4 regions of the Anaeromicrobium sediminis genome follow, and region 2 is predicted to be linked to each of the others. Evidence: riboswitches for the same ligand, from Rfam matches in the RefSeq annotation. Region 2 holds a riboswitch; each other region holds the start of a gene.
What was found. Region 2 has a riboswitch for cobalamin ahead of CCE28_RS20795 (ABC transporter ATP-binding protein). Riboswitches for the same ligand answer to the same signal wherever they lie in the genome.
Positions count from the first base shown of each region.

Region 1: it holds a riboswitch for cobalamin, as region 2 does, so the genes downstream of both, cobT (nicotinate-nucleotide--dimethylbenzimidazole phosphoribosyltransferase) here and CCE28_RS20795 (ABC transporter ATP-binding protein) in region 2, are expected to answer to the same signal.
Region 3: it holds a riboswitch for cobalamin, as region 2 does, so the genes downstream of both, CCE28_RS21150 (ABC transporter substrate-binding protein) here and CCE28_RS20795 (ABC transporter ATP-binding protein) in region 2, are expected to answer to the same signal.
Region 4: it holds a riboswitch for cobalamin, as region 2 does, so the genes downstream of both, CCE28_RS17460 (FecCD family ABC transporter permease) here and CCE28_RS20795 (ABC transporter ATP-binding protein) in region 2, are expected to answer to the same signal.

Region 1 covers NZ_NIBG01000007.1:121,554-124,760, forward strand. The annotation lists gene CCE28_RS09920 (AI-2E family transporter) at 1-1,013, opposite strand, end outside; cobalamin riboswitch at 1,127-1,302, shown strand; gene cobT (nicotinate-nucleotide--dimethylbenzimidazole phosphoribosyltransferase) at 1,395-2,450, shown strand; RNA gene ssrS (6S RNA) at 2,502-2,684, opposite strand; gene CCE28_RS09935 (VanZ family protein) at 2,823-3,207, opposite strand, start outside.
Region 2 covers NZ_NIBG01000034.1:17,955-21,161, reverse strand. The annotation lists gene CCE28_RS20800 (iron-hydroxamate ABC transporter substrate-binding protein) at 1-888, opposite strand, end outside; gene CCE28_RS20795 (ABC transporter ATP-binding protein) at 839-1,684, opposite strand; cobalamin riboswitch at 1,977-2,146, opposite strand; gene CCE28_RS20790 (2Fe-2S iron-sulfur cluster-binding protein) at 2,427-3,207, opposite strand, start outside.
Region 3 covers NZ_NIBG01000037.1:5,466-8,672, forward strand. The annotation lists gene CCE28_RS21145 (hypothetical protein) at 120-353, shown strand; gene CCE28_RS22415 (hypothetical protein) at 646-795, opposite strand; cobalamin riboswitch at 873-1,046, shown strand; gene CCE28_RS21150 (ABC transporter substrate-binding protein) at 1,274-2,284, shown strand; gene CCE28_RS21155 (FecCD family ABC transporter permease) at 2,286-3,207, shown strand, end outside.
Region 4 covers NZ_NIBG01000021.1:22,964-26,170, forward strand. The annotation lists gene CCE28_RS17450 (ABC transporter permease) at 19-750, opposite strand; gene CCE28_RS17455 (ABC transporter ATP-binding protein) at 751-1,644, opposite strand; cobalamin riboswitch at 1,709-1,900, shown strand; gene CCE28_RS17460 (FecCD family ABC transporter permease) at 2,029-3,084, shown strand; gene CCE28_RS17465 (ABC transporter ATP-binding protein) at 3,095-3,207, shown strand, end outside.

The DNA of each region.
Region 1 (3,207 bases), on a different contig from region 2:
AAGAACATGCCTACAACTCCTCCTACGGCACCTGACAGGGTTATAGCCACTATTATCCAAAATGCTCCTACCCCAATCTTATCTCCTAATATCTTAGGACCTAATATGGCTCCATCAAACTGCTGAAGTAGTGCAATTATTAGACCTACTACTAGAGTCATTTTAGGACTTGCAATCAAAGTTATAATCACAGCCACAACACCTCCTATTATAGGTCCCACAAATGGAAGTACATTAGTAGTTCCCACAACTAAGGATATTAATAAGGCGTATGGACACTTTACCATTATTAATATAACAAAGCAAATTAATCCAATAATTGCTGAATCAATTACTTTTCCAACTACAAAATTAGAAAATATATCATTGCCCTTATTAATTATATAAACTATATAATCCGCTCTTTCATTACTAGTAAAGGCATATAGCATACGTTTTGCCCTGGCAATTAGTAATTTTTTGTCTAATAATATATACACTCCTAATAGACAACTTATTATTTTTTTACAAATACCAAAAATAGTTCCTTGAAAATTGCCAAAGCTCTTTGGTACATATTTAATACTCGATATTCCCTTATTAATACTATTTCTTATAATAGCTATAGTATTTTTATCTAAATCATCTATACGGTTAATACCTATTTTATTTATTATTCTATCTGTAATCATCCCAGTAGTTAGATTGCTAGAATGTGGCAATGTTTCTAAAAAGTTTATTATACTATTTATTACATTGTGTACTACCAAAGTTCCTAGCAAGATAACAATTAATGTGACAATAAAAACGGCTATAAACACACTCATATTTCTTTTCATATTAAATTTTCTTTCGAAAAAAACTACAAATGGGTCTAATATATATGCTAAAAAGAATCCATTCACAATAGGAAATATGACTCTATAATAGCTAATTCTCATACTTTTATTTACACATAGGCTTCCTATTAAAATTATCATTATTACTGCAAATACTAAACTACTATAACTAAACCTTATGATTTTTTTGTTCATCTATTGATTCTCCTAGTCCTTGTTTAAATGCCTTTCATTTAAGCTCAATATTCCAAAAAAAATTATATTGTTGATAAATCTCTAAAAATATATTATCATAAATATGAGAAATTAATAAGCTAAAATTTTAAGGTGCCTAATTTTTAGGAGAATAGGGAAGAAGGTTAAATTCCTTCACGGACCCACCACTGTAATGATGAGAAATGTTAAATATGCCACTAGACTACTGGGAAGGCTTAATATTTCTATGATTCTTAGTCAGGAGACCTGCCTTAAAATTTTAAAATGTGAATGACGGCAAAGTTCATATTCCCACTGGGAGTATGGGCTTTTTTAATTGCCTAAAAACACAAATATAATCTTAAAGGGGAATTTTGAAAGATGAAAAAATTACAAGAAACTATTAAATCAATTACACCACTTAGTAAAAACCATATGGATTTAGCTAAGGAAAGACTAGACCTTCTTATTAAGCCTTTAGATAGTTTGGGTAAATTAGAAACTATAGCTATTCAGTTATCTGGAATTTATGAAAATAATTACTATGATACTTCCAATAAATTAATTTTAGGTTTTGGAGCTGATCATGGAGTTTATGAGGAAAATGTATCTCCTTGTAAACAGGTGGTTACACAGCAACAATTTGCCAACTTTGTAGGTGGAGGTAATGGAGTATCTACCCTATGTAATTTTACAAATTCCCATGTTTGGGCCATAGATGTGGGCATAAATTGCGATGAAGAAATTACTGGAGTTTTTAATGAAAAAATCAGAAAGTCTACTGATAATATGAGAATAGGACCTGCCATGGCCTATGATGAAGCCATAAAGTCTTTAGAGATAGGAATTAAATATGCTACTTTAGCTAAGGAAAAGGGATACAAAGTAATTGGTATCGGAGAAATGGGTATATGTAATACTACTCCATCAACAGCAATTATGAGTGTATTCTTTGATCTATTACCTGAAAATATTACGGGTATGGGCTGTGGCCTTGATAATGAAGGTATCCTTAGAAAGATGAATGTTATAAAGGATTCTATTAAAATTAACAAGCCAGATAAAAATGATCCTATAGATATATTAGCTAAGGTTGGAGGATTTGAGATAGGGGCCATGGCTGGAGCCATATTAGGAGCTGCTAGCTTAAGAATGCCTGTTGTATTAGATGGTTTCATATCTTATGCGGCATTTATTATTGCCTATGGTTTAAATAACCTTTGTAAAGATTATGCCATTCCATCCCATATGTCTGCAGAACCCGCATCTAAATTGGTTTTAGATAAGTTATCCTTATCGCCCCTTTTAAATTTAGATATGAAGTTGGGAGAAGGTTCTGGTGCAGCATTGGCCTTTAACATAATAGAAGCAGCTAACTTTACATACAAAAATATGCTTACCTTCGATGAATCTAATATGGAAAATACTCACCCATAAAGTAAAACTTAATTTCCTAACAAGTAAAAAAAGAGAGGCATATGCCTCTCTTAATATTCCAAAATACCGCTACTCTAATTTTGATACCTATCTCAACGATAGGTGGGTGCCCTCACAGATACTTCTTTGTCCTTGCCGATTCGGTCTCATAAGTCAATTTCACATCTAAATTTTGAACTCCCGTTTCTTAACTGTAGGTTCAAAATAAGAGCTACACGAATACCCCAGATATATTTCTTTTTCTTGTATTCATTATAACAAATTTTTTGTAATTCGCAAATACTTATTTAATGGAAATTTAGATTGATTTTTCTATTTGAGATTTTTTTAACACTTACGATATCTTTTTTAAAAAATTCAATTCTTATCTCCCTATATTTTAATCTTTTTCACTAATATATATCCTAACATGGCTCCTACCAGATTTAATATAATATCATCTATATCACAAGTGCCTACCCTATAAATATATTGAAGTAGTTCAATACTGCAAGTAGTTATTAGGGCTAACATAAATATTTTTATATAATTATTAGTCTTATTATAGGCTAGTGGTAATAAAAATCCTAAAGGCATAAAAGCTACAATATTGCCCCCAATATTAATTATTGTATTTCTTATACCATATTTTAAAAACGCATACTCAGAAATAGTACTAAATGGTATAACATTATAACTGACATGATAGGTAGTTCTCCCATAATAGGGACTAAGAAACACTAGATAAAACAAATATATCAAGTATACTCCTAGTAAT
Region 2 (3,207 bases):
GTACTCTAGGGTAAGTGCATCATTAAAATAGAACTGTTTGGCATTGACTTCAAATACACGATTATTTTTTACAGCGGGAAGATTTTTATACGTATCTGTTTCTGTGAATGAATTGTCCGCATCTAAGTTTTTACTGAAGATTAAATAGTCTCCTACGAACTCTGGAAGAACCTCAGGCGATAATGCATAGTAACCGTCTTTTAAAGCCATTTCTTTTACTTTCTCCGGCATTTTTAATTTCATCTCTTCATAAAGAATTTCTGTACCCCGACACCAATTATCACCAAATACGTAAAGCTGTTTTTCATACCCTTCTATAACAGAAATCGTTGCATCAGCTCCAATTTTTGATTTGATCTCTTCTCCAGCTCTTTGTGCACGTATTTTAAAATCATCAATCCAAGCTTGCGCTTCTTTTTCTTTATTTAGTAGTTTACCAATTTCTAGAAAACTAGTTAAATAATCAACTTTTCCAAATGTATACGTTACAGTAGGAGCAATTTTTTTCAATTTATCGATGCTATTACTCGTTGATGAGGCAATAATCAAATCTGGTTCTAATTCAATAATTTTTTCTAAGCTTTCATCAGATACTTCTACAGCATCTTTACTATATTTTTCAAATAAAGGATTCATTTTGGAATATTTATCTACACCAACAATATTGCCACCCAGAGCCATAACACTACCAGAAGTGTGACAAGTTAAATCAACAATACGTTGTGGTTCAGCAGGAACCTCAATCGGACCATTTTCAGATTCATATATGATCGTTTCTGATTTAACTTCCTGTATAGTTGAGGTGTTGTCTTTTTCTGTTGTTTGGTTGCTACAAGCACTAAAAGTTAGCACAAATACTAGTAGCATAGGAATTAATATTTTTTTCATTTTTGGATTCTCCTTTTAATAGATTGTAGGTGATGCAAATTGGTTTATTTGTTCGAGGATCTCTACCAATTTCAGCATCGATATGAAATAGTTCCTTCAGTACATTCTGATTAATAACGTCTTCACAATTTCCAGCTTTCACGATTTTCCCGTCTTTTAGAGCAATAATATAGTCAGCAAATCGAGCAGCTTGATTTAAATCATGAAGAACCATAACAATTGTACGTCCCTGTTCTACATTTAGCTTTTGCAAAAGTTCTAAAACTTCTAGTTGATGAGCCATATCTAAATAGGTTGTAGGTTCATCAAGAAAGATAATTTCAGTTTCTTGCGCAAGGGCCATTGCAATCCAAACACGCTGACGTTGACCTCCTGATAGTGCATCAATCGCACGAAACTTAAAGTCTTTTGTTTCTGTAACCTCTAGAGCCCAGTCAATTACTTCATAGTCTTTTTTTGTTAAGCGTCCGAAGTCTTTTTCATAAGGGAAGCGGCCATAAGATACTAGCTCACAGACTGTTAACCCACTTGTACATTCTGGTGTTTGCAGGAGAACTGCCATTTTTTTAGCCAGTATTTTAGTGTTTTCTTTCAATATATTTTTCCCATCTAAGACAACCGACCCAGACTGATGCTTAATAATACGAGTCATTGCTTTTAATAGTGTAGATTTTCCACAACCATTTGAGCCAATGATAACAGTAATTTTTTTGTTTGGAATTTCTATACTAATATCTTCCACAACTAAACTCTCATCATAACCAATGTTTATGCCATCTGTATAAAGACGAACCATTATTTAACCTCCCATTTCTTTTAGATTTAGTATGCTTCAATCGTAGTTATATAAAGCGTTTAGAATTATGCTAAACGCACATACTATAACATACAATACAAAGGCTCTTTTTGTTTATTAAAACTTTGCTATATTCCTTGTAACTTCTATATTTTCACCTCTATTTCATTTCCTACACCATCAGATTTGTTTTGATACTTTTTTCCTTATTCTTATTTTTTTATATAGTTTTACTATTTCAGGGCACAAAAAAAACACGTCTGAGAATATCGCTTTTTGGTCCGAAAAGCTCATGACATTTTAAATACTAGTCGGTCTCCTGACTTAAGCCTCATCATGCTAATTCACCTTCCCAAGTTTCCTCAGTGGTATACGAATTAACACTCTTCTAATACAGTAGCGGCACTGTGCAAGATTCTCACTTGCTTCCCAATTTTACCTAGCATTATTCAAATGTGTTTGGAAATTTTTATCACTATAAATACTTTATGTCAATACAATTTGCTAAAACTTTGTTAATATTTAGTTTATATGTTATTTATTAGTTAATATACAATAAATTATTTCATGTTCTAATACACTTTTTTTGATTTTTTATGCTATCTTTATATTATAAACTTGAATTATGTAATTTTTTTACTTAAAATTCTAAATCCCTATTACTGAGCTTTTTATTTGTGCATAGTAATAGGGATTCAATTTAAAACACTGTGAAAAAACTATAAATATAGAAATTAACCTATTAAGATTGGTAAACCAACATTCCTTCCCATTCTTCTCCTGAGTAATGTGTAATTTTTTCTGTAATAGCCCCTGTAGGACATACGCCAATACACGCTTCACATTCAACACACGCACTCTGATTAAATTTCTTATTTGCACCTACAGCCACAAATGTTTGAGCCCCTCTATTTGCAAAACCGATATTATCTTTTCCAGCAATTTCTCTGCAGGCACGTACACATCTTCCACACAAAATACATTTATTTGGATCATAATTAAGTATAGGACTTGTGCTATCAACAGGCACTTTTTCTTTGTTTTGCTCAAATCTTGTGTTTTGAATTCCAAATTCACGTATTAAACCTTGTAATTCACATGCCCCTGAAACAGTTGCATTCCCTTTAAAACAAGTTAAGCAATTATGCTCATTTGTTGCCAGTAACAACTCAAGTATAGTTTTTCGGATATGATTTAATTCTTTATCTTGAGTAATAACCTTCATATTATTTGTTACATTTGCTGCACATGCAGGAAGTAACTCTTTTTGTCCTTCAACTTTGACCAAACATAGCCTACAATTAGCATCCGCAGTCAAATCAGGATTAGCACATAAACGAGGGATTTTAAATCCGTTATCTTCAGCAGCTTGCATAATAGTTGTACCCTTTTTCACACTACATTCCTTACCATTAATAGTAACTTGAATCAAATCTTCATTAGAATTAATAGGCGCTTTACTTTCATCAAAAAACGATGGATATAAGTCCAACTTTTCTGATATTTCTGAAATACCATATCCT
Region 3 (3,207 bases), on a different contig from region 2:
TTCACAAAACCATCACATGGGGTAAGTAGAATTTTCTTATAAATAAACCTAACTTATTTGCAAAAATAATCTAAGAAGAATCTATAGAATGATGTAGCTGCAAGGGAGGAACAAAAGGAATGAAATATTCAAAAAAAGCTTTAAAAAAAGTAGTACAAGGGCTAAAAAATATCTTTGATGCAACTGCTGAGGAAGTAGCAAAGGCCATGAGAGAGGCAGAATACACAGCGGAAGAAGTGGCACACGGCATAAAGGAAGTCTATAATGCACCTGATGGAGATATATTTGATGCGTTGGATTATGCTGGATACAGTACCAATGAGATAGATGATGCAATAATGAGTATGATTTGACTTAATGATGGTTTTCTTATTTAATATGGTTATTTTACAAAAATAAATGAAATTATAGACAAGTATTGCCACATGTTTGAATATAATAACTTTAACGAGGTAAAAATTGGAATATGAAAGAGGAGAAATACATATGAAAAAAATTAAAAGAAGAAAAGTTATGCGGGAAATTAAGAAAACAAAAGTCACAATAATAAGTATATTAATAGGTATAATGATTGGGACAATAATCGGAATGATAGGTAGTTAGATAACGGGGATAGTTGAGCGTGGTTTTTACTCAAACTAAGGGTTACGGTATATAGTCGGAGTCTGTACTTCTAAGTGTACAAAATAAAACTATAATTTTTAAAAATTGAATATCACCTACAACATCTTCAACTATAGATATTATCTTACCTTCTTTAATAATATCTACTATATATTCCATATCTGAATACATATTAAGTCTAAAATGCATTTTATAATGTTGAAATTTGTAAAAGCAATTGTTATAATTGTATTGATCCAATTATAACAATTGAATATCTTGTTTTGGGTACCAATATAAGGTTTAATAGGGAAAGTGGTGAAAATCCACTGCAGCCCCCGCTACTGTATACGGAGACAAAGCCAAATCCACTGGATTAATCTGGGAAGGATGGTAGAGAATGACCCGTGAGCCAGGAGACCTGCCTAAAGCTGTATATGGAACTTCGGAGGGAAGTAAGACCATAGAGTAGAACTATTTGAAAGATATTATCTTTTATTTTGATAAAGTTTTTTAAGTTAATAGAGATACGCTGTGCCTCCGTTTTTGCGGAGGCTTTATTTTTTTCTCTAGTATCTTACTGGGATTACTTTTATTAAAGTTAAAAGATTTAATATGATGGTACATGGTTACATTATTTAAAATACAAACATAAAAAAGGAGGACACAAATGAAAAAAATATCTTTACTTCTAGTATTTGTTTTAATATTTTCATTTACTGGGTGTACAAAGGATGAAACTACAAAAGCTGTAAATGAAGATGTGAAAATTGAAGAGACAAAGGAAACAAGGGAATATGAACCTATAACATTTAACTATGAAATTTACGGTGAAAATTATGAGATAACATTTGAAAAAGCTCCTGAAAGAGCTGTTACATTATCTCAGTTTATGACAGAAATGCTTTTAGCTCTAGGTCTTGAAGATAAAATGGTAGGAACAGCTTTTATGGATAATGAAATTTATCCAGAATTTAAAGAGGCTTACGAAAGTATACCTGTTCTTTCTGATAAATATCCTTCTAAAGAAGTGCTATTTTCTGTAGGACCAGACTTTGTATCTGGATGGGAATCAGCTTTTAATGAAAAGAGAGTAGCTTCAGCTACTGATATGATGGATAACGGAATAAATCCATATTTAGCCACATCCATAGGCGGTAGTGGTTCATTAGAAGGAGTTTATAAAGATTTTAGAGATTTAGGAAAAATATTTGCAGTAGAAGAAAAGGCTGAGGAAGTAATTAAAAAAATGAAAACAGAAATAAAAGGGATTCAAGACAAAATAGGGGATATTTCAGAAGAGGAAATGGTAAAAGTTTTTGTTTATGATTCTGGTGAAAAGGAACCTTTTGTTGTAGCTGGTGGAGGAATTAGTGGAGATATTATAAGACAATCAAAGGGAAAAAATATATTTGATCATATTAACAAGGGCTATGCAACTGTATCCTGGGAAGAAGTAGTTGAAAAAAATCCTGAGGTGATCGTAATAGTTGATTATGGAGATACAGATTATGATGCAAAATTAAACTTCTTAAAAGAACATCCGGCTTTACAGCATATAAAAGCTATAAAAGAAGAGAGATTTGTAAAAGTAAGCCTTGCAGATATGTCACCTGGTATTAGAAATACAAAAGCCATAGAAGAACTTGTAAAGGGATTCTATCCAGAAAAGTTTGAGTAAGATGAAGATTTTTGAGAAAAAACTATATTTTACAATATTATGTATAACTTTAAGTGTAGGCCTTATAGCATCCATAATAGCTTCAATTAGTTTAGGGCCTATAACCTTAGATTTTAAAGAAGTATGGAAAATTATAGCTAGTAAGTTGTTTTTCAAAGAGATTTTTCAATGTACTTGGAAAAAAACCACAGAAAGTATTGTTTGGAATTTGAGGTTTCCTAGGACTTTGTTAGCTATAATTGCTGGAGCAGGCCTTTCACTTTGTGGTATAATGATGCAAGCTTTAACTAAAAATCCATTAGCTAACCCTTATATTTTAGGTATATCATCAGGAGCATCTACTGGAGCTGTAATGATAATTATATTTGGAGGTTCTAGCATATTTGGAATACAGAATGTTTCCATAGGAGCCTTTATTGGGGCATTACTAGCAAGTTTATTAGTTTTTATACTATCTAGACAAAATGGTGTTTTTTCTTCAACACGTCTAGTACTAACAGGTGTATCAATAGCTGCTCTTTTTTCAAGTATAACGAGCTTTTTAATATTTACAGCACAAGATTATTCAAAGGTTCATGAGGCATTATTTTGGATGACAGGAAGTTTAGGTGGAGCTAAATGGGGCAATTTATTATGGCCTTCTGCTTGGCTACTAATTTCCTATGTGTTTCTAATTATATTTTCAAGAGGCTTAAATAGTTTATTGTTAGGAGAAGGAGTGGCAATTACTTTAGGGGTAGATACAAAATTTTTAAAAAATATGATTCTTTGTTTAGGAAGTATACTAACCGGATTTGTGGTATCAATAACAGGTGTTATAGGGTTTGTAGGACTTATAGTTCCTCATATATGCAGAACATTAGTAGGGGCAGATCATAAAAGAGTATCTACACTATCTCTTTTATTAGGACCGATTCTACTTA
Region 4 (3,207 bases), on a different contig from region 2:
TCTCATGTCCCCCCTTTATTAGATTTCTCTGTGACTTGCGTGTACGCCAAGTATGTAAAATACAACAATGTAACATATAAGAACAAATATTGATGTATAATCAAAAGTATTTCTTAAGGCAATACCTCTTAATGAATTTATAGTATGAGTAAGAGGTAATATATATATTAGCTTTTTTATTATTAGTGGCATCTTATCTAAAGAGAAAAAAGTACCACATATGAACGTCATGGGAGTTATGATAAAACTAGTAAATCTGTTCATATCATAGTGTGAGTTTATAACCATAGCAGCATAATATCCGAATGCTGCAAATAATAAACTATTTAACATTGCTATGGCAATAAAGGCAAGATTAACATGAATATAGGCTTTAAATAAGTAAGATATTAATAAAATTATCATACCAGCGTAAAGTCCCCTTAATGCTCCTGCTAGAATATATCCTAAAGTTAAAAAGGATAAATTAACAGGTGCAGTCATATAATCTTCAAAGCTTTTTTCATGAAGCCTAGCAACGGAAATCCTTATGGATACGGCATTATAGCTAGTGTGCATAGTAGACATGGCTATAATACCAGGGATAATATAGTGCATGTAGTTATTACCATCTATCACAATATCAGAACCTAGGCCCCAACCAAAGGCCAAGAGATATAATAGGGGTGTCACTACAGATTGGGATGTGATCTTAAAAACTCTTTTTTGAAAGAATTTAAATTCTCTCCAAAGTATTGTTGAAATTTCCATCTATAACACCTTCCTATTTGTAAAGTTGAAGAATACATCTTCTAAGTTTGTATTTCTAAGAACATAATCACAACTTAGTTCCTTAGCATACTCCTGTGCATTAACAATATTAGAAAAGTATTTATATATGGTCTTATCATCTTCACTAAAATATTCTATGGTATATTTACCAATTTTTTCTTTTAGGTTGTCATTTGTATCGTAATGGAATATCTTACCTTTATCCATTAATCCTATTTTGTCACACAAGTATTCGGCTTCTTCCATGTAGTGGGTTGTTAAAATTATGGTTTTGCCCTTGTGTTTCATTTTCTTTAGGATGTCCCAAATCTTTCTTCTGTTGTTCAAATCAATACCTACAGTAGGTTCGTCTAAAAATAAAATCTCAGGATCATTAACTAATGATTTGGCAATCATTAGTTTTCTTTTCATTCCTCCAGATAATTTTTTAGTAATACGATTTTGAACGCCTTTAAGATCTGAAAATTCAAGTAAATCCTCTACTAGAGGCTTTATTTGTTCCTTTGGTATTTTGTATAGCTTTGCTGCAAATATTAAGTTTTCTTCCACAGTAAGTTCCTTATCTAGATTAATATGTTGGGGAACTATACCTATCTTGCTTTTTAAAGAAGTATTTCCTCTATGCATTTTTTCACCTTTAATTAGTATTTCTCCAGAAGTGGGTTTCAAAAGACCTACTAACATTTTTATTAAGGTGGTTTTACCAGCTCCATTAGGACCTAAAAGGCCTACAAAAGTACCTTTTTCAATATTTAAATGGAGATGATCTACTGCATTAAAAGTTTGGAAGCTTTTGGTAATATTTTGTATTCTTATCATATTAACCAGTCCTTCACATATAAATTTATCATTTATAACTCTAGCAAAAAACATGTAAATTAGCAACTCCTAAAAAAAAATGGACTTTAATTAGGCTTAATTATTGACTTTAAAAAATTAATAATATATAATCCAAGTGTAAGTGAATAATTAAACATATTAATCGTAGGGAAAGTGGTAAAATCCACTGCAGCCCCCGCTACTGTAAGGCAGATGAAACCTTCATAACCACTGGAAAATGAGCATTCTGGGAAGGGAAGGTATGAATATGAAGCCAAGCCAGGAGACCTTGTTTAGTATGAAGTATTCAACTTTCGGAGGGAAAGTACGGAATATACAACAGAAAATATGATGGGAAAAAATTCCATTGTATAAATATGGTGTATATAACAAGAGCTTCGAAGAAAGCTCTTTTTTTATTGCAAGTAAGGAGAAATGATGAAAGAGTCGCTGATTAATGAGTTAAAATCAAAAAAGTATGGAAACAAAATAGTGGGAGTGTTTATTTTTATTCTTTTGATTGTCACATTGATACTATGTGTAAATTTAGGAAGAGCAGAAATAACATACGTAGATGTAGTTAAAGTAATAGGTGGGAAAATAATCAAAAATCCTGAAATGTATAGTGAAATAAAGAATTCTTATGTGAAAATAATATGGGATGTGCGTTTACCCAGAATTCTTACTGCTATTGTAGTGGGTGCAGGTCTAGCTGTTTCAGGAATAGTGTTTCAATCACTTTTAATGAATCCTTTGGCAGATTCATATACTATGGGTGTTTCATCAGGAGCGGCCCTTGGAGCCACTTTGGCCATATACATAAATTTATTTTATGACATTTATGTACCTATAACCATAAGTTCTTTTATTGGAGCCTTTGTCACCCTATTTATAGTAATATTCATAGCACGTACTAAGGGATACATAAGTGGATCTAATCTAATAATAGCGGGAATAATAGTTAGTTCCATATTTTCAGCTGGAATTAAGTTTATTAAAAGTTTAGCTGGGGAAAACGTATCGGCCATAGTCAATTGGCTCATGGGTAGTTTAGCTGCTAGAAGCTGGGTACATGTGAAAATTGGTTTTTTTACTATAAGTATCTGTATAATCATATGTTGGTATTACGCTAAGGATTTAAACTTACTGTGTCTAGGTGAAAGGGAAGCTAGGAGTCTTGGAATAGACACGAAAAAGGTTAAAAAGATATTTTTAATCTGTGGATCCTTAATAACGGCAGTTTGTGTATCCATAAGTGGAATAATAGGATTTGTAGGACTTGTAGTTCCTCACATGTTAAGATTTACTGTAGGTTCAGACAATAGAGTATTGTTACCTTTGGGTGCTCTTTTGGGAGGAGAACTACTGTTGTTAGCAGATACTGGGTCTAGGGCTCTTATGAATGTGGAAATACCTGTGGGAGTACTTACTACCTTACTTGGAGGACCATTTTTTATCTACATATTCATCACAAGGAATAAGAGTTTGAATTAGGAGGAGTTATATGTTTCAAGTTAAAAATTTATCCTTTTCCTATGGAGAAAAGGAAACACTTAGAAATCTTAATTTTCAACTAGAAGAGGGTACAATGACTACCATTATAGGACCTAATGGTAG